Regions from separate parts of the Clostridium sp. Marseille-Q7071 genome, predicted to be linked through region 1. Evidence: riboswitches for the same ligand, from Rfam matches in the RefSeq annotation. Region 1 holds a riboswitch; each other region holds the start of a gene.
What was found. Region 1 has a riboswitch for magnesium ahead of ACWPW7_RS09075 (magnesium transporter). Riboswitches for the same ligand answer to the same signal wherever they lie in the genome.

Region 1 (6,146 bases):
GCTGCTAAAGATTCTTCTGGTCCTTATGACGTAGAATTAAGAGTAAGATTAACTGAACTTTGCAAAATTCATAATATTGATTATAGAATTGATGTATATCCTAACTATGGTTCTGATGCTTCTGCAGCATTAAGAGCGGGCTATGATATTAAAACTGCATTAATTGGAGCTGGAATATTCGCTTCTCATGGATATGAGAGAACCCATATTGATTCTGTTTTAGCTACAGTTGATTTAATAGTTAAGTATATTCAAGAAGAGGTTAAATAGTAAAAGTCGTGGTAATTGTACCACGACTTTTTCAATTCACAATGCAAAATTCACAATTGAGGATATTTCTCAGAAAAAGTTGAAAAATTTAAAATTGATTTGTTTTTGAAGTTACGTAGTAACTTCCCCCAAAAAAACTAGCAGTTGTATTACTAGTAAAAATATACGGTAGAAATTAAAATAATTAAATAACATAATTATAATAAATGCATAGATTAAATTTGAAAGTAATATATCTATATTTACTTTGATAAATTTAAAACAAATAATGAATATTATATATTTTTTGTTAATAAGCTTTACATCTTTGGCATTTTAAATTATGATATTACAATTAAAGGGGGTGTTTCTATGATTAGCTTAAGCAAAACTCCTTACATTCCATCAATGACTATTAAGGAAACTCAAAAGGCAATCAAGGAAATAAAAGTATTTTATGAAAAAAATTTAGCTAAAACTCTTAATCTTTCTAGAGTTTCAGCACCACTATTTGTAAGAAAATCATCAGGACTTAATGATACCTTAAATGGAGTTGAAAGACCTGTTTCTTTTGACATACTTCATACTGGTGAAGAATTAGAAATAGTCCAGTCTCTTGCAAAGTGGAAACGGCTTGCACTTCATGAATATGATTTTCAAGTGGAAGAAGGCCTTTATACTAATATGAATGCAATTAGAAGAGATGAGCATTTAGATAATATTCACTCTATCTATGTAGATCAATGGGATTGGGAAAAAGTTATAGATAAATCTTCAAGAAATTTAGACTATCTAAAAAATACTGTAGAAAGTATTTATTCCGTGTTTCAAAATACAGAAGACTACCTTTTTGAAAAATATCCTCATTTAGGTAAAAAACTTCCGTCTAAAATAACCTTTATTACTTCTCAAGAACTAGAAGATGAGTATCCTAATTTGTCATCTAAGGAAAGAGAAAATCTTGCTTCTAAAGAGTATGGTACAATTTTTATTACTGGAATAGGAAAAGAATTGGCTTCAGGAAAAAAACATGATAATCGTGCAGCTGACTATGATGACTGGGAGTTAAACGGCGATATAATCTTTTGGAATCCATTACTTGAGGAAGGTTTAGAGCTTTCTTCTATGGGTATAAGAGTAGATAGTGCCGCTTTAGATCATCAACTTAAAGTTACAAACTCAGATTTTAAAAGAAATTTTCAATTTCATAGTTCAATACTTAAGGATGAACTTCCTTATACCATCGGTGGAGGTATAGGTCAATCTAGAATGTGTATGTATTTTTTAAACAAGATACATATTGGTGAAGTACAATCCTCAATTTGGCCTTTAGATATGATAGATGAATGTAAAAAACACAATATACACTTATTGTAAAAAGTATTTATTATTTCTATTAAAAAATATATCTTTAGAGAACTATAAATTATCCTTTTAAAACTATCATGTAGTAATTTACATCATGATAGTTTTAAATTATTTCTATATCTGTTCTCTATGGCTATTATAATAATTCTAATTTTTTATACTCTTCTGTGAGTTAAAAAAATCGTGACTAAAAGTCACGATTTTTCATAAATATATAGTTTCATAACATACATCTTTATATTATGAAACTATATATTAACTTGATTTTTTAAGTTTTCTCTTCCAGCTAGGTGTTAATAATTCTTCAATAATATCACTCATCACTGCCACACCACATAATTTCTCTTCCTCATCTACTACTGGTAATGAATAGAGTTCATATTTTACTGAAAGTTGAACAGCTTTTTCTATGTCATCACTATCTTTTACTAGTAAAACTTTTGTATTCATTATAGATTTTAATTTTGAATTGGGATCTGCTAAAATTAAATCTCTTAAAGATATAAAACCTTGAAGTTTTTCATTCTGATCTACTATATAAATGTAATGTGCAACCTCGTCGTCTGGCTTTAGTGCTCTTAAAATATCAATGGTTTCACTAGCAGTTATATCAATATTTAGAGAAATGAAGTCAGTGTTCATTATGCTACCTACCATTTCATCTTCATATTCCATAAGATCCCTTATCTCTAGCTCATCTTCATCATCAATATTTATTAATAAATTCTCCTTAGTTTCATCATCCATGTCTTCTAAAATATCAGCAATTTCGTCATTAGGCATAACATCTAATATTTCCTTTGCCTTTCCACTACTAAGATTTTTTAAAATATCTATTTGGATTTCCGTTTCTAATTCCTCTAATGTATCTGCTGCAAAATCATTTCTTAAGCTTTCAAATATTTTTCTTCTATCCTCTGAAGATAATCCCTCAACAATTTCTGCAAGTTCTACAGGATGAAGTTCTGTAAGCTTCTTATATGGTTCACTAAGTCTTAACCTATCGTCAATCATTTCTATAGATTGAACACTTTCCCAAGTTATAGAATCATCTTTTACTTCCTTATTTACAAATCTACAAAATCCTTTGACTAGACTTTCCATTCCAAATCTTCGTGATAAAGATAGTAATCCAGATTCCACTTCTAAAACTCTTATTTCTCCTGCTGTCTTTATCATCTTTAAATCATTAACTTTAATAACTTTTTTACCATTAATATCCACAATTTGTTTATCCAAAAGATTTTTAGATAATAGATAGGAGTACCTCCTAGGGATAATATCTTTTGCTCCTATAATCTTTACCATATAAGTTGATTTTTCTTTATAGATATCTATATTTCTAAATTCAAAGTTTAACAATTCCTTACCTTTCTTAATCTTGTATCCTATAGCCCTTGGATATCCTGATTCTGTAGTTACATATATATCTATTAATTTACCTATATTATCATCTAATTCATCATAAATATAGGCATTTAAAATATTGCTTAAAAAGAATTCATTTAGTTTTTTCATAGATACTCCTCCTTTTACCAGAGAAATATCTAATTATCTTTTTGAACAGAAAGCTATTAAATCATAAATATTTCTCTGGAATTTATTTAATTTTAACTTTGACTCTCTAATTCGAGGGCCACTTTCCATTCAAACTCACCACCTAAAATAAATTTATATTAAAATTTTTCTTATAGAAAATATATTTATACACAATAAAAAACTCACTTAAATAAAGTGAGATCTCTAGCCATAAAACTATGTTTGAGCTTTAGCACTATATAGCTTTGGACATTATGCCAGCTACATTAAGTAAAACCTTGATTCGGTAGTACCTGTTAACCCATTGGCATCTCTCGATGTTTCGGGGCAGTAGCGTATATCTATATAGGAGCCTCACCTAACGTTAATTATTTAAATTGTTTAACTTAATTAAAGCATATAAAATACCTTCTCCTATATTATACAATAAATAGCTTTAAATGTAACCCTATCAGTAGCTAATTTAATAAGATTTTGATGAAAAATTAATAATATTGTTGATTAATCAATGCAAAATTCAAAATTCACAATGCACAATTAAGGTTGAAATTATTTTTAGGCAAAATAATTTCTTTAATGTACTCTTTGACTAGCAATGTAATTGCTAATCATTCATGAAAAGTTGCCTTGTAATTTCAAGGAATAATCAATTCTAAATTTCTCAGCCTTTGCTGAGAAATATCCATAATTATGAATTTTGCATTGTGAATTGTGAATTAAAATCCTTAAGAGTGTAGCTATATTCAGCTATACATTAATTTTAAAAGTAGTTTATCTATAAAATAGAGTGGTGAATTAGTCACCACTTTATTTTATTTTTCTATTTCTTTATGCTCTACTTTTTCATCCTTATTTTGTATTTCCTCAGTTTTGCTTTTAAATAAATCATTTATATTTACTCCAGTTAATGCATTAACGGTTTCAGGAAGAGAGCTCATTATATCAGTTACATACTTAGTAACTTTTGAAGCTCCTTTTCCACTTCCCTCTCCACTATCTATAATAACAATTTTCTCAGTTTTTGATAATGGATCCGCAACTGCTTTTGCTATATCTGGTAGCTTATCTATTATCATTTGGGTAACTGCAGCATCATTATACATTTTAAAAGCTTCTGCTTTTTTCATCATTGCTTCCGCCTCTGCACGTCCTTTTTCTCGTATAATATCTACTTCTGCCATACCTTGAAGTTTTAATGCTTCTGCTTTAGCCTTACCTTCAAGCTCTATGGCTCTTGCTCTAGCTTCAGCATCAGCAATTTCTTTAAATTTAACTGCTTCTGCCTCTTTTTCTTGTTTGTATTTATTAGCATCTGCTTGTTTTTTAATGGTTGCTTCAAGCTCTCTTTCCTTTCTTAAAGATTCTTGAGTAGCAATTTCTATTTCTCTTTCCTTCTTAACAAGCTCTATCTTCATATTTTCATCAGCAAGTTCTCTTTCTTTTTGTTTTCTTAATATTTCGACTTGCATTTGTGTTTCTGTAACTTCTTTTTGAACCTTGTTACTTTCAATTTGATATGCGAGGTCTGATATAGCCTTTGCACTTTCTTGCTCTTTCCTATAAGCTTGAACCTTTAATTCTTTTTCTTTGTTAGATTCTGCAATTTGAGTTTCTGCAAGTATTTTAGCTGCCTCTCCTTCTCTATAAGCTTGAGAAGTTTTTACATGAGTTTCTTTTTGTGCCTCTGCCTGTGCAATATCAGCATCTCTTTTAACTTGAGCAACCCTTGGGCGACCTAAATTAACTAAATAGTTATCATTGTCGGATAGATCCTTAATAGTAAAAGCTTTAATTTCTAATCCTAACTCTGCCAAATCTACAGCTGCAACTTCTTGAACTCGAGAAACAAATTTTTCTCTATCTTTATATATTTCTTCAACTGTTAGCTTTGAAATAATTTCTCTTAACTTACCTTCAAGTACATCCTTTGCAGTATCTTTAATGTTTACTATGGTATTAGCTTCGTTACCAGTATTAAATTGCTCTATTGCCGATAAAATAGATTCTGCTGTAGATTTAACTTTAACAATAGCCACTCCATCTGCTATTATTCCAACACCTTGCTCTGTTAAAGCTCCGTCAGTTCTTACATCAATTTTCATATTTTCTAAGGATATAATATCAGTTCTTTCTAGTAGAGGAAAAACAAATCCTCCTGCTCCGCTAATTACTCTCTTCTTAAGACCAGTTACTACCAAAGCCTTATCTTGAGGCACTCTCTTCCATAGTGAAAATAATAATAAGATTAGTAATAATAATACTCCTAAAATTATAAGAGGAATAAAAAAAGGTGAATTCATGATTATTGCTCCTTTATATTAATAATTTTATAATTTTTCCACATAAAATACCTGATTTTCAATTTTTTTTATACATACTAGAGTATTTACATCTAATTGCTTTAAGTTTATTTCTTTAGCTGGTGAAGTCATTTTAACTCCATTATATACATAAGATATTCGTCCAAAACCATTTTCATATATTGTTGTAGTAACTACTGCCTTTTCGCCAATTAAGTTTTCTGTCTTCATATCAAAGCTTCCTTCTATTTTCTTAAGTGGCTTTATTATAAATTTATTAATAATTTTAGATGTTGCTAATCCTAAAGCTATAGATATCGCTAATGTATAATACCATTTGAAATGCTTTTCACTTAAATACATACCACAACCACTAAAAACCGTTAAAAAAGCCATTATACAAGTTCCATTAATATGCATAATATTTGCTAATAAATCGTTGGGTAAATCTGCTCCTTCTAGATTAAACCCATCGAAAATTCCTCCTAATATAAACATAAGACCTACATATAAAATACAAAATATAAATCCTTTTTTATATATTTCAAATGCCATTCACATCACCCTTCTAAAATATTACATAATAATATCAATTTGAGTTTATAACATAGCCTTATATAAATATCCATACATAATTTTCTCAATACATCCCATACTAAAATAAGAAATCAAAATCTTAAAGTAAAGGAG
Region 2 (6,146 bases), 1.5 Mb from region 1:
TCTCATTCCATCAGTTAATATATCTGCCATTCTTGCTTTAAATACTCCATGTTTTAATATAGATTTAAAGGGCTCAAAACTATATTGGTCTAACATTTCTCTATGACAGCATGGAACTGCTATTATTATATCTGAATCTACCTTTATTCCTAATGCTAAGGCCATATCTGTTGCAGTATCACAAGCATGAAGAGATATAACTACATGAATTTTTTTATCTGGTGTATAGTTTTTTATATCTATAGCATGAAACTCCATATTTCTATATCCTAAGTTTTGTGACATTTTTTTAGAACTTTCAATAACCCCTTCAGAATAGTCCAAACCTATAAAATGACATTTTCTTTTTTTTACTTCTGTTAAATAGTAGTTAAGTACAAAAGATAAATAAGATTTACCACAACCGCAATCTAATATATTTATAGTAGTATTTTTAGGCAAATCATCTAATATACCCTCTAAAAGCTCTACATAGTGATCTATTTGATTATATTTTCTTATTTTATCATTCTTAATTTTACCTTCTTTACTCATTATTCCAATTTCTTTAAGAAGTGAATCAGCTTTTCCTACTTTTATATAATAATCTCTATTTAATATTGTAGAAGTATTGCCTTGGAAATTTAAACCTTTTTTATTAGAAATATTAGGTGTAGAAAGGGTCTCTTCATCTTCTACATCCACAGTTTTCATAGTTACATTTTTATTATCAGCAGTTATTAAAATAACTTCTCCTCGTTCGCTATAGGTCAAAGATATAGAGTCATAATTTTCAGCTTGTTTTATCACTTCATTAAATAGTTCAGATATAGTTAAAGCTTTTGTTATTCCATTAAAGTTATAATTTAATTTATCATCTTCAAAATTTGCTATACCTTTAAAGTCTTTTAAACCAGCAGCATAATTAATTGTTATATGTTTGAAAATTGCCTTATTTTCCTCAAATCTATTTTCTAATCCCATTAAAAAGAGTTTTAATTTATTAATATTAGCCTTATTCATGTTATCAAACCTCTCGCTTATTTTTATTATAAGTATATCAAAATCCTTTATTTTCTAAAAGAATAAAGTATATTATAGATGTACCACTTTTAAGTTTAATCTATACATTCATAGAATTGTGTTATTAAATTATTTAAGTTTACATTAATATAAAATTGAGAATTGACGATTGATAATGGACGATTATGGTGAATTCTCAGCAAAGCATGAGAATTTTTAAACTGATTAATTTACAAAGCTAATTGAATTTACTTTCATATGCTAATAAAAATAATAAGCTTTTATTAGAAAATAGTTAAAAATCTATGTTTTTTAAGTGAATTTTAAAGAATTTAATTTGTAAGAATTAATTTCAACCACAATTGTGCATTATTTTAAGCTTGAATTAAAATATTAATGGCGTAGATATTAGTTATACATTGACCTTTTATGTAGTTTATCTATATATATTTTATCCAATATTAAATTTTAAAAATATAATGTTACAAATCTATTGAAGTATTCAATAAGTAATAATTATACTATATAATTATTATTTGAAGGGGAAGATTTATTTGAAAAAAAGAAATAGCTTGATGATATTAATTTTTATGTTTATAATCATGATTTTAATAGCTATATCAGATAATATAAAGGGTGTTTTAATTCATACATTCAAAGAAGATTTTTCAATAGATAATTCCAGCATAGGATATATGATTACAATTGGATACATAGGATATATTTCTTTTACATATATAGATGGATTACTTTGCGAAAAAATAGGTCAGAAAAAAGTATTCTTATTAGGGTTGGGGATATGTACTATTACTTTATTTTTATTTTCACAGATATCAAGTTATATTATGCTCCTAATATGTATGTTTTTATTAAATGTTGGGATATCTCTACTTAGCATTAGTATTAATACCCTTGTACCTATTGTCGCCATGAGTTTTCAAGCAATAATAATTAGTGCTACTCATTTTTGTTATGGATTGGGTTCAACGGTAGGACAATATACAACCGGTAGCTTATTAGAAAATGGAGTAAACTAGAGAAGCATTTATCTAGTTATAGCTATACTTTTCTCACTTGCTTTTATAGTATTTATATTCGTTAAAGCACCACATGCACATATAAAGAAAGGAAATAATAAAGTAAATCTATTGTGGATTTTTAAAAATAAGATGGTTTATTTTTATGTACTTGCGTTAGGTTTTTATTGTTTTGCAGAGAGTGGTACATCAAATTGGTTAGTAAATTTTATACAAGAAAGCTTTAGCTATAAACAAAGCTCTACATATTTATCAATATTTTTTACTACACTTACTGTAGGAAGATTATTAGGTGGTTTTGTGGTAGAAAAAAGGGGATACTTAATTTCAGTAATGATGTCTTTATTTATAGGACTTATTTTATATGTATCAAGGATAATAATAGGTAGTAATATCATAGTTTTAGTTTATATATCAGGGTTATTTTTTTCTATAGCTTATCCTACTGTAGTTATTACTATAAGTAAGACTTTTAAGGACGATGCAATATATATTACAGGGGTTATAATTACTGCAGAAAGCATTATAAATATGGTATTAAATAATATTATAGCTAAACTTAATGATTTAATTAATTCAAATTTAGCTTTTTATATAATACCTATGAGTTTACTAATATCTATAATCTTTGTGTCATTAATTTATAAAGATACTAAAAAAACTTTAGCTTAAGGTAGGGATTTTATAATGAATAAAGGAAAATGGGTTAGTTTAAATTTAGCAAATGGAAGTAGAAGAGATTACATAATAAGGGATAGTTTAGGTATAACTATAGGAAGAATATATATAATAGAAATAGATAGTGACAACAGAAGTTGTTTGTTTAGGCTGAAGTTTTATAAAAGTAAAGAGGAAAGTTATGATTATTTAAAAGATACTATTACTCTTATTTTAAATATATTATTTAAGAATAACAAAGTAAATAAGGTTAATGTACTTTGTGGAGAAGATATTAACTTAAATGCCTTTACTAGTTTAGGATTTGATCTTGAGGGAATTATATCAGACAATATAATACATAAATCAAAGTTAGAGCATGAACTTTTATTTGGTATAAATAAAAATAGTTATGAAAGAAACTATATAGAAAAAGAATTAATTTTACATGGGAAAAACATATACTTAAAGATCTTAACTCCAGAAGATTCAGAGGAAATATTAAATTATTATGTTAAAAACAGGGAATATCTTACCCCTTTTGAACCTTTAAGAGATGAAAATTTTTATACTTTAGAAGAGCAATCTACAAGTTTAATTGAAAGTTATAAACAATTTATAAAGGGTCAAGCTGTACATTTTGGAATTTATAAAGAAGGAAAGTTCATAGGTAGAATTAAGATAAATAATATTGTTATGGGTGTGTTTAGAAATGCATTTATTGGATACTCTATAGATGAGAATGAGCAAGGAAAAGGATACATGAAAGAAGCGGTAAAACTTGCAATAGATTATGCTTATGAAGAATTAGAGCTTCATAGAATAGAGGCTAGTACAATGGTATCTAATGAAAAATCGCAAAGAGTATTGAAAAGCTGTGGATTTCAGGAATTAGGTATTAGCAAAGAATATTTATATATAAATGGTAAATGGCAAGATCATGTTGTGTTTTATAGAAACATAAAATAATGAGTATTGGGTTTACTTTTGTAGAGTATAGTAGTATTATAAATATGGTGATGATATAATTCACTAGAAACTTAATAAATCTTGTTAGGTGAGGTTACTGTATGAAAATATGCCACTGCCCAGAAATGTCCAGAGACACCAATGGGTTAGCAGATACTATCGAATTAAGGTTTTATCTAATGTGGCTGAGAATTTCTCTACGTCTTACAGAGCTAAAACTCAACGAGTTGAGGGTGCTTTACATTAATGCATTTTATTGGAGCTTTTAATTTGAGTGTTCTAATCTCTTTACTCGTGGAGTAAAGAGATTTTTAATTTTGATTTTGGAGGTGGCTGTCATGGAAGATGGCGGGAGTTATAGTATTTTGAAAAAATTAATATTCACTGCTATTCATGTAGCCACAAAGAAGATGAATAGCAGTGCCTAATAGGAGGTATTGCATATGGAATTCAAAAAAGTATTAGATTTGATTAAAGCAAGCAAATTTGTTGATGCAAGAAACTTATTAATTGAGGAAAAATCAGTAGATATTGCTCAATTTTTAGAAGAAGTAGATAGAGACAAAATGCTAATTATATTTAGGATTTTACCAAAAGACATAGCTACTGAAGTATTTTCTTATATGTCTACAGAAGATGTACAATATATTATAGAAGCTATAACAGATGATGAGCTTAGCCATATAGTTGATAAATTATTTTTAGACGATACTGTAGATATACTAGAAGAATTACCTGCAAATGTTGTTAAAAAGGTTCTTAAAAACACTAAAGAAGGTAAAAGAAGATTAATTAACACCTTTTTAAATTACCCAGATAATTCTGCAGGTAGCATAATGACTATAGAGTATGTAAGACTTAGAAAAGAAATGACAGTAAAGGAAGCTGTTGATCATATTAAAAGAACAGGGTTAAACAAGGAAACAATAGATACTTGCTATGTAACTAATGAAAAGAGAAAATTAGAAGGTGTATTATCTATTAGAGATTTAATATTAAATGATGATAATGAAATCATTAAAAATATAATGGATGATAATGTTATTTGCGCTCATACATTAGATGACCAAGAAGCAGTAGCGGATTTATTTAAAAAATATGACTTTTTAGCAATGCCAGTAGTAGATAATGAGAATAGATTAGTAGGTATTATAACTATAGATGATATAGTAGATATTATAGAACAAGAAAACACAGAGGATTTTCAAAAGATGGCTGCGATGGGGCCTTCAGAAGAAGAATATCTAAAAACTAGTGTATTTAATTTAGCTAAGAATAGAATAGTATGGCTGTTAGTTCTTATGATATCAGCTACATTTACAGGAAATATAATTAAAAGATATGATGAAGTATTACAATCAGTGGTTATACTAGCAGCATTTATACCAATGCTAATGGATACAGGTGGAAATGCAGGATCACAAGCTTCAACTCTTGTTATAAGGGGATTAGCTTTAGGTGAAATTGAATTAAGTGATGTATTTAAAGTGTTATGGAAAGAGCTAAGAGTTAGTGTTGTTGTTGGTATTGCACTATCAGGAGTAAACTTTTTAAGAGTATATTTTTTAGAAAAAGTAGAATTATATGTAGCAATAACAGTATGTGTGACTTTATTTTTTACAGTAGTAATAGCAAAAGTAGTAGGATGCGTTCTTCCTATAGCTGCTAAAAAGTTAAAACTAGACCCAGCTATAATGGCTAGTCCATTAATAACTACTATTGTGGATGCTTTAGCGTTAATAATATACTTTGGAATGGCAGCGATGTTTTTAGGAATATAGAAAAAGGATTGGTTAGATAAACCAATCCTTTTTTCTATACATGTAAATTTGTTATAAACTTTATAATACTTCTTTAACTACATTTCGTATAGCAATCATCTATTCTATTAAACTTTACTTCTCATTTATTTATTTTCTTATCAGTAGTAATATTATTATAATTTCAAGAAATTATAATAATCGTTTTATATCAATGATAAACTAAGTATGAAATTGAATTTAAAGTTTTACTTTAAAATTTAAGTTTTAATTACATGTGTTTTATTATGGATTTTTATAAGATAAAATGATAAAGAAGGAATAAGTAAAATAAAACTACCCCAGGTGTATCATTATAAAAAAAAACTAGAAATATAAAGAAAAATAGAGAATGTCAAATTTAATAGCGAATTATAAGATATAAAGCATAAATGTGCAGTATACTTTATGATAGTATATTCCTTGTCGCTACGACACAGACTCGGTGGTGACAAGCTGTTCAATTAACTTTTTAAATTAAATTAAAAAAGTTGTTGACAAGCAAAAAAATAAGTGATAAACTGATTAAGCAGTCGAAAAACGACGGTAAAAATTACTAATAATTTGGTCTTTGAAAATTAAACAGAGAAATAGGTAAAACCAGTTAATTCATTGAGTTTCGAAAGAAACTTAGAAATGACTATTATAGTCAGCAAACTTTACTTGAGCAATCAAGATACAA
Region 3 (6,146 bases), 1.5 Mb from region 1:
AAATGGCGACTCCTATGATAGGACATAGAAGCAAAGAGGCTTCAAGAGTTCAAAGAGCTATAAGCGACTATATGAGAGTGATATTTAATACTAAGGAAGAAATATTACTTTCAACAACTTCAGGTAGTGGGCTAATGGAAGGTGCTGTACGTTCATGTACTGCAAAAAGAGCTGCTATATTTTCAGTAGGAGCTTTCGGCAACAGATGGCATGATATGGCTGTTGCTAATGGTGTTCCAGCTGATAAATTTGAAGTTGAATGGGGTACTGCGACAACTCCAGAGCAAGTAGATGAAGTACTAGCTACTGGAAAATATGATTTAATAACAGTAACTCATAATGAGACTTCTACAGGTATCATGAATCCACTTGATGAAATAGCTAAAGTAGTTAAAAAATATCCAGATGTAGTATTTTGTTTAGATACAGTAAGCTCTGCAGCAGGAACTGAATTAAAGGTTGACGAATGGGGCGTGGATATTTGTATAACTTCAACTCAAAAAGCTATAGGACTTCCTCCAGGAATGTCAATGTGTACATTCTCTAAGAAGGCTATTGAAAGAGCTAAACAAGTTCCGAATAGAGGGATTTATTTAGATTTATTAGGATTGTATGAATATATACAAAAGAAAGATTATCAATATCCTTCAACTCCATCATTATCACATATGTTTGCATTAGAATATCAACTAGATAAAATTATAAATAAAGAGGGCTTAGAAAATAGATATAATAGACATATAGAAGGTGCTAAAATAGTTAGAGCATGGGCAGCAAAACATTTTGAAATATTACCACAAGAGCCATATATGTCAAATACATTAACTAATATTAAAAATACAAGAAATATTGATATAGCTGCTTTAAATAAAGCATTAGGAGAAAGAGGATATCAAATCTCTAATGGTTATGGAAAACTTAAGGACAAGACTTTTAGAATAGCACATATGGCAGAGACAAAGCCAGAAGAATTAGTAGAATTATTAAAAGTAATTGATGAAATATTAGGACTTAAATAACTTTAAATAGAAGATTAAGAATGAAAAATTGTTTGATTTTTCATTCTTAATTTACATTAGGCATTAAAAGAATAGTTGTTACTAATAAATCATTGAATACTTTTATTTCTATTATTAAAAATAATTATTAAAAAAATAGATAAATTGGGGGTATAATTATGATAAGAATATTGGTTACAGACGGTATGGAAGTCAGTGGTGTTGAAAGTTTAAAATCCAAAGGATTTGAAGTAGTAGAACAGTTCTATGAACCAGAAGATTTAGGAAATGCTCTTAAAGAATTTGATGTTGTAGTAGTAAGAAGTGCAACAAAAGTTAGACAGCCTATTATAGATAAGGCTGCTGAAGCTGGAAGATTAAAACTTATAATTCGTGGTGGCGTTGGTGTTGATAATATAGATGTGGCTTATGCTGAAGGAAAGGGAATAAAGGTTGCTAATACTCCAAATGCAAGTAGTGCATCAGTAGCAGAGTTAGCACTTGCTCATATGTTTGCTATTACAAGATTTGTAAACATATCTAATGTTTCTATGAGAGAAGGAAAATGGGACAAGAAAAAATATGAAGGAACTGAGATAAGTGGAAAAACTCTTGGTTTGATAGGTTTCGGAAGAATTGCTAAAGAATTAGCTAAAAGAGCAAATGCATTAGGAATGAGAGTTATATATACAAATAGAAGTGGTAAAGTCGAAGGATGCAATGAATTTGAATATGCTACTCTAGAAGAATTATTACCACAAGTAGATTATTTATCTTTACACATTCCATTTGCAAAAGATAAAGGTGCTACTATAAGTAAGGCTCAATTTGATATGATGAAAGATGGAGCATATTTAATTAATTGTGCTAGAGGTGGAGTTGTTGATGAAGCAGCATTAATAGAAGCTTTAAATAGTGGTAAAATAAAAGCAGCAGGAATAGATGTATTTGCGGAAGAACCAACTAAAAATACTGAGCTTGTAAATCACCCTAAGGTATCTGTTACACCACATATAGGTGCTTCAACTGTTGAAGCTCAAACAAGAATTGGAGAAGAAATAGTAAGTATTATTACTGAATTCTTTAAATAATATTCTAAAAATACAGAGGAGGACGAAAAATGGCTGTAGTAAGACCGTTTAAAGGGATAAGACCACAAAAAGAGTTGGTAGATAAAGTTGCTGCACTACCTTATGATGTTATGAACACTGAAGAAGCAAGAGAGATGGTAAAAGGAAACCCATACTCTTTCTTGCATGTTGATAAAGCTCAAATAGACCTAGAACCAAGTATAAATCAATATGATAAGATTGTTTATGAAAAGGCTAGAGAAAATCTTTATAACATGATAGATGAAAAAGTATATATAAGAGATAATGAATCTTGTATGTATATATATAGACAAATAATGGATGGAAGAGTTCAAACAGGTATAGTAGGATGCACTTCTATCGATGATTATATGAAAGATATAATCAAAAAACATGAGCATACAAGGGCAGAGAAAGAGCAAGATAGAATTAATCATGTTGATTATTGTAATGCAAATACAGGTCCAATATTTTTAACTTATAAGAATGTATCTGAAATTGATAAAATTGTTATAGAATGGACTAAAAAAGAGCCGGAATATAATTTTGTTTCAGAAGATGGAATAACTCATATTGTATGGGTTATAAATGATAAAAATACTGTAGGTAAATTAGAAAATTTATTTAAAGAAGTTAAATATTTATATATTGCTGACGGTCATCATAGAGCAGCATCAGCTGTTAAAGTTGGACAATTAAGAAGAGAGCAAAATCCACAATATACTAGAGAAGAGGAATTCAATTTCTTTTTATCTGTAATTTTCCCGGCGGAAGATTTATATGTTATGGATTATAATAGAGTTGTAAAAGATTTAAATGATCTTTCTACAGAGGAGTTTTTAAGCAAGGTATCTGAAAAGTTTGATATGGAGGCTTATAACTGTTGTAATCAATATAAACCAGAAGAAAAAGGTACTTTTGGAATGTACTTAGATAAAAAGTGGTATAAGTTAACTGCTAAAAAGGAGACTTTTGATGAGAAAGATCCAGTAGCAAGTTTAGATGTTTCAATATTACAAAATAATCTATTAAGGCCATTACTTGGTATAGAAGATCCAAGAACTAGTGATAGAATAGATTTTATTGGTGGAATAAGAGGACTTAAAGAACTTGAAAAAAGAGTTGATAATGGTATGAAAGTAGCATTCTCAATGTACCCTACAAGTATAGTTGAACTTATGAACATAGCTGATGCAGGAGAAGTTATGCCACCAAAATCAACTTGGTTTGAACCAAAACTAAGAAGTGGAATATTCGTTCACGAGCTAAAATAAATATATTTTATAAAAGACTCAAACATTTTGTATGAATGTTTGAGTCTTTTATGAGATATATTTTATTGAAATACTATTAATAATAATTCCAAAGAAAGCTAATTGTTATAGATAACTTATTAGATGAATTAGTAACTTAACATAATCTTAACGTAATTTAATAAAATAAACGTTGACATATATAATTGATAAGAATACAATAATAGTGAAAATTAAATATACCTCGGTAGGTGAGGTTACTACAAGGATACGGGTTGCTGCCGTGAAAGAGTGGAAACATTCTTAACTGGTTAGCAGGTTTTGCCGAACAAAGAAGGCTTAATCTAATGCAATTTCATTGCCTTGCAGAGCCAAAACTTGGACGAGAAAGTGTTGTTTATAATGCCTTCGTCATGTTTAAGTTTTGACGAGGTTTTTTTAATTTATTTTGAATTTTCAGGAGGTGGAAAGAATGGAGGCTGGCAGTAGTAGTACGGACAGTGGAGGTAACGATATATATTTAAAGAATAATGGACATTTAATGTCAAACTCTATTTTTTCTCACAGGAGTTTGATAAAACCTATCAAATATATCTTCTTAAAATATATGCATTTTTGTTAATCAAATTTATTATCTTCACTGTTTCTTTATTGAATATAATTCGTATATTTATTGGCCTCAAATTAAATACTATTTTAAAAAGGTTTAAAAAATATTTTTATTAACCTTTAGTTTTTTATTGTCTTTTTTAGAATTTGGAGGTGTGAATTATGATTAAAAAAAGAAATATGAATATAGAAAAGCGAGTAGAAAATTCTGTAAACAGACTTATTAGTTTTAGTAAGATGAATTTAGAAAAAATTTATAAAGAACTTAACACAGATATTAATGGACTATCTAACACAGATATAGAAGATAGAATTGAAGAATATGGACTAAATCAAATAGCATATGAAAGACCAACACCATGGTTTATAGAGTTAATTAAAGCTTTTATAAATCCATTTATCATAGTATTAGTAGTACTTGCCGTTGTATCCTTAATAACTGATATTATTCTTGCTGCACCAGAAGACAAAAGTTATATAACGGTAATAATCATTAGTATAATGGTAATCATTAGCGGATTATTAAAATTTTCTGAAGAATTTAAATCTAGTAAAGCAGCAGAAAAATTAAAGGCATTAGTAAAAACTACTACATTAGTTGATAGACAAGATATGGGAAAAAAAGAAATAGATATAGTAGAAATTGTTCCGGGAGATATAGTGTACCTTGCTGCAGGTGATATGATACCTGCTGATATAAGAATAATAGCAAGTAAAGACTTGTTTGTTAGTCAGTCATCACTTACTGGGGAATCAGAGCCTGTTGAAAAATATCCAAATTTAAAAGAAAAGGATAAGGATTTGGGAGTAACTGAACTTGATAATATTTGTTTATTAGGGACAAATATTATTAGTGGAAGTGCAACCGCTGTAGTAATTGCAACAGGAGATGATACTTACTTTGGTTCTATGGCATCTTCACTTTCAGGACCAAGAGTTAAAACAAGCTTTGAAAAAGGTGTAAATAGTGTAAGTGTATTACTTATAAAATTTATGCTTATAATGGTACCTATAGTATTTTTTATAAACGGAATAACCACAGGTAGATGGTTAGAAGCACTTCTTTTTGCAGTATCTATTGCAGTAGGACTTACACCTGAAATGCTTCCTATGATTGTAACTTCCAATCTTGCTAAGGGTGCTGTTTCAATGGCTAAGCGTAAAACTGTAGTAAAAAAACTAGATGCTATACAAAACTTTGGAGCTATGGATGTATTATGTACTGATAAAACAGGTACTCTTACTCTTGACAAGATAGTTGTAGAAAGACATTTAAATATTAATGGAGAAGAAGATATAAGAGTATTGAGACATGCTTATTTAAATAGTTTTTATCAAACTGGACTTCGTAATTTAATGGATGTTGCAATATTAGAACATGGAAAAGATCAAGGTTTTAATGAACTTGAAAAAAATTATATGAAAGTTGATGAGATCCCATTTGACTTTTCAAGAAGAAGAATGTCAGTGGTATTAAAAAATAAGGATGGAAAAAGACAACTTGTAACAAAGGGTGCCGTTGAAGAAATGCTTTCAATATGTACTTTTGCAGAATATAACGGAGAAGTAGTAGAACTTACAGAAAAAATAAAGAATAAAGTTCTTAATATGGTTACTAAATTAAATAATGAAGGTATGCGAGTTATTGCAGTTGCACAAAAAAATGATATTCCTGACGAAAACACATTCAGTATAAAGGATGAAAGCAATATGGTCCTTATGGGATATATAGGATTCTTGGATCCACCAAAGGAGTCAGCAGCAGAAGCAATAAAAGCATTAAAAGAAAATGGAGTAAATGTAAAAGTATTAACTGGTGATAATGATGCAGTAACGAAAAAGATATGTAAAGAAGTTGGTTTAATAGTAGATAATATACTTCTTGGCTCTGATATAGAAAAAATCAATGATGAGGAATTGTCAAAATTAGTAGATAACACTAATGTATTTGCTAAGCTTTCTCCACTTCAAAAGTCAAGAATTATTAAAGTATTACAGAATAAAGGGCATACTGTAGGATTTATGGGAGATGGCATCAATGATGCTGCAGCTCTTCGTCAGGCTGATGTAGGTATATCAGTAGATACTGCGGTAGATATAGCAAAGGAATCAGCAGATATAATTTTACTTGAAAAAAATCTAATGGTACTTGAAGAAGGGGTAATAGAAGGAAGAAGAGTTTTCGGAAATATAAT

Region 2: it holds a riboswitch for magnesium, as region 1 does, so the genes downstream of both, mgtE (magnesium transporter) here and ACWPW7_RS09075 (magnesium transporter) in region 1, are expected to answer to the same signal.
Region 3: it holds a riboswitch for magnesium, as region 1 does, so the genes downstream of both, mgtA (magnesium-translocating P-type ATPase) here and ACWPW7_RS09075 (magnesium transporter) in region 1, are expected to answer to the same signal.

The regions. Positions count from the first base shown of each region.
Region 1 is NZ_CBCOPR010000001.1:1,956,112-1,962,257, reverse strand. It holds gene ACWPW7_RS09085 (M42 family metallopeptidase) at 1-270, shown strand, start outside; gene asnA (aspartate--ammonia ligase) at 622-1,626, shown strand; gene ACWPW7_RS09075 (magnesium transporter) at 1,873-3,135, opposite strand; M-box (ykoK) riboswitch at 3,363-3,529, opposite strand; gene ACWPW7_RS09070 (flotillin family protein) at 3,969-5,456, opposite strand; gene ACWPW7_RS09065 (NfeD family protein) at 5,484-6,011, opposite strand.
Region 2 is NZ_CBCOPR010000001.1:493,350-499,495, reverse strand. It holds gene ACWPW7_RS02250 (class I SAM-dependent methyltransferase) at 1-1,002, opposite strand, end outside; partial or broken gene ACWPW7_RS02245 (MFS transporter) at 1,539-2,711, shown strand; gene ACWPW7_RS02240 (GNAT family N-acetyltransferase) at 2,727-3,665, shown strand; M-box (ykoK) riboswitch at 3,739-3,904, shown strand; gene mgtE (magnesium transporter) at 4,109-5,446, shown strand.
Region 3 is NZ_CBCOPR010000001.1:503,650-509,795, reverse strand. It holds gene ACWPW7_RS02280 (pyridoxal-phosphate-dependent aminotransferase family protein) at 1-1,019, shown strand, start outside; gene ACWPW7_RS02275 (D-2-hydroxyacid dehydrogenase) at 1,178-2,089, shown strand; gene ACWPW7_RS02270 (DUF1015 domain-containing protein) at 2,119-3,363, shown strand; M-box (ykoK) riboswitch at 3,579-3,739, shown strand; gene mgtA (magnesium-translocating P-type ATPase) at 4,114-6,146, shown strand, end outside.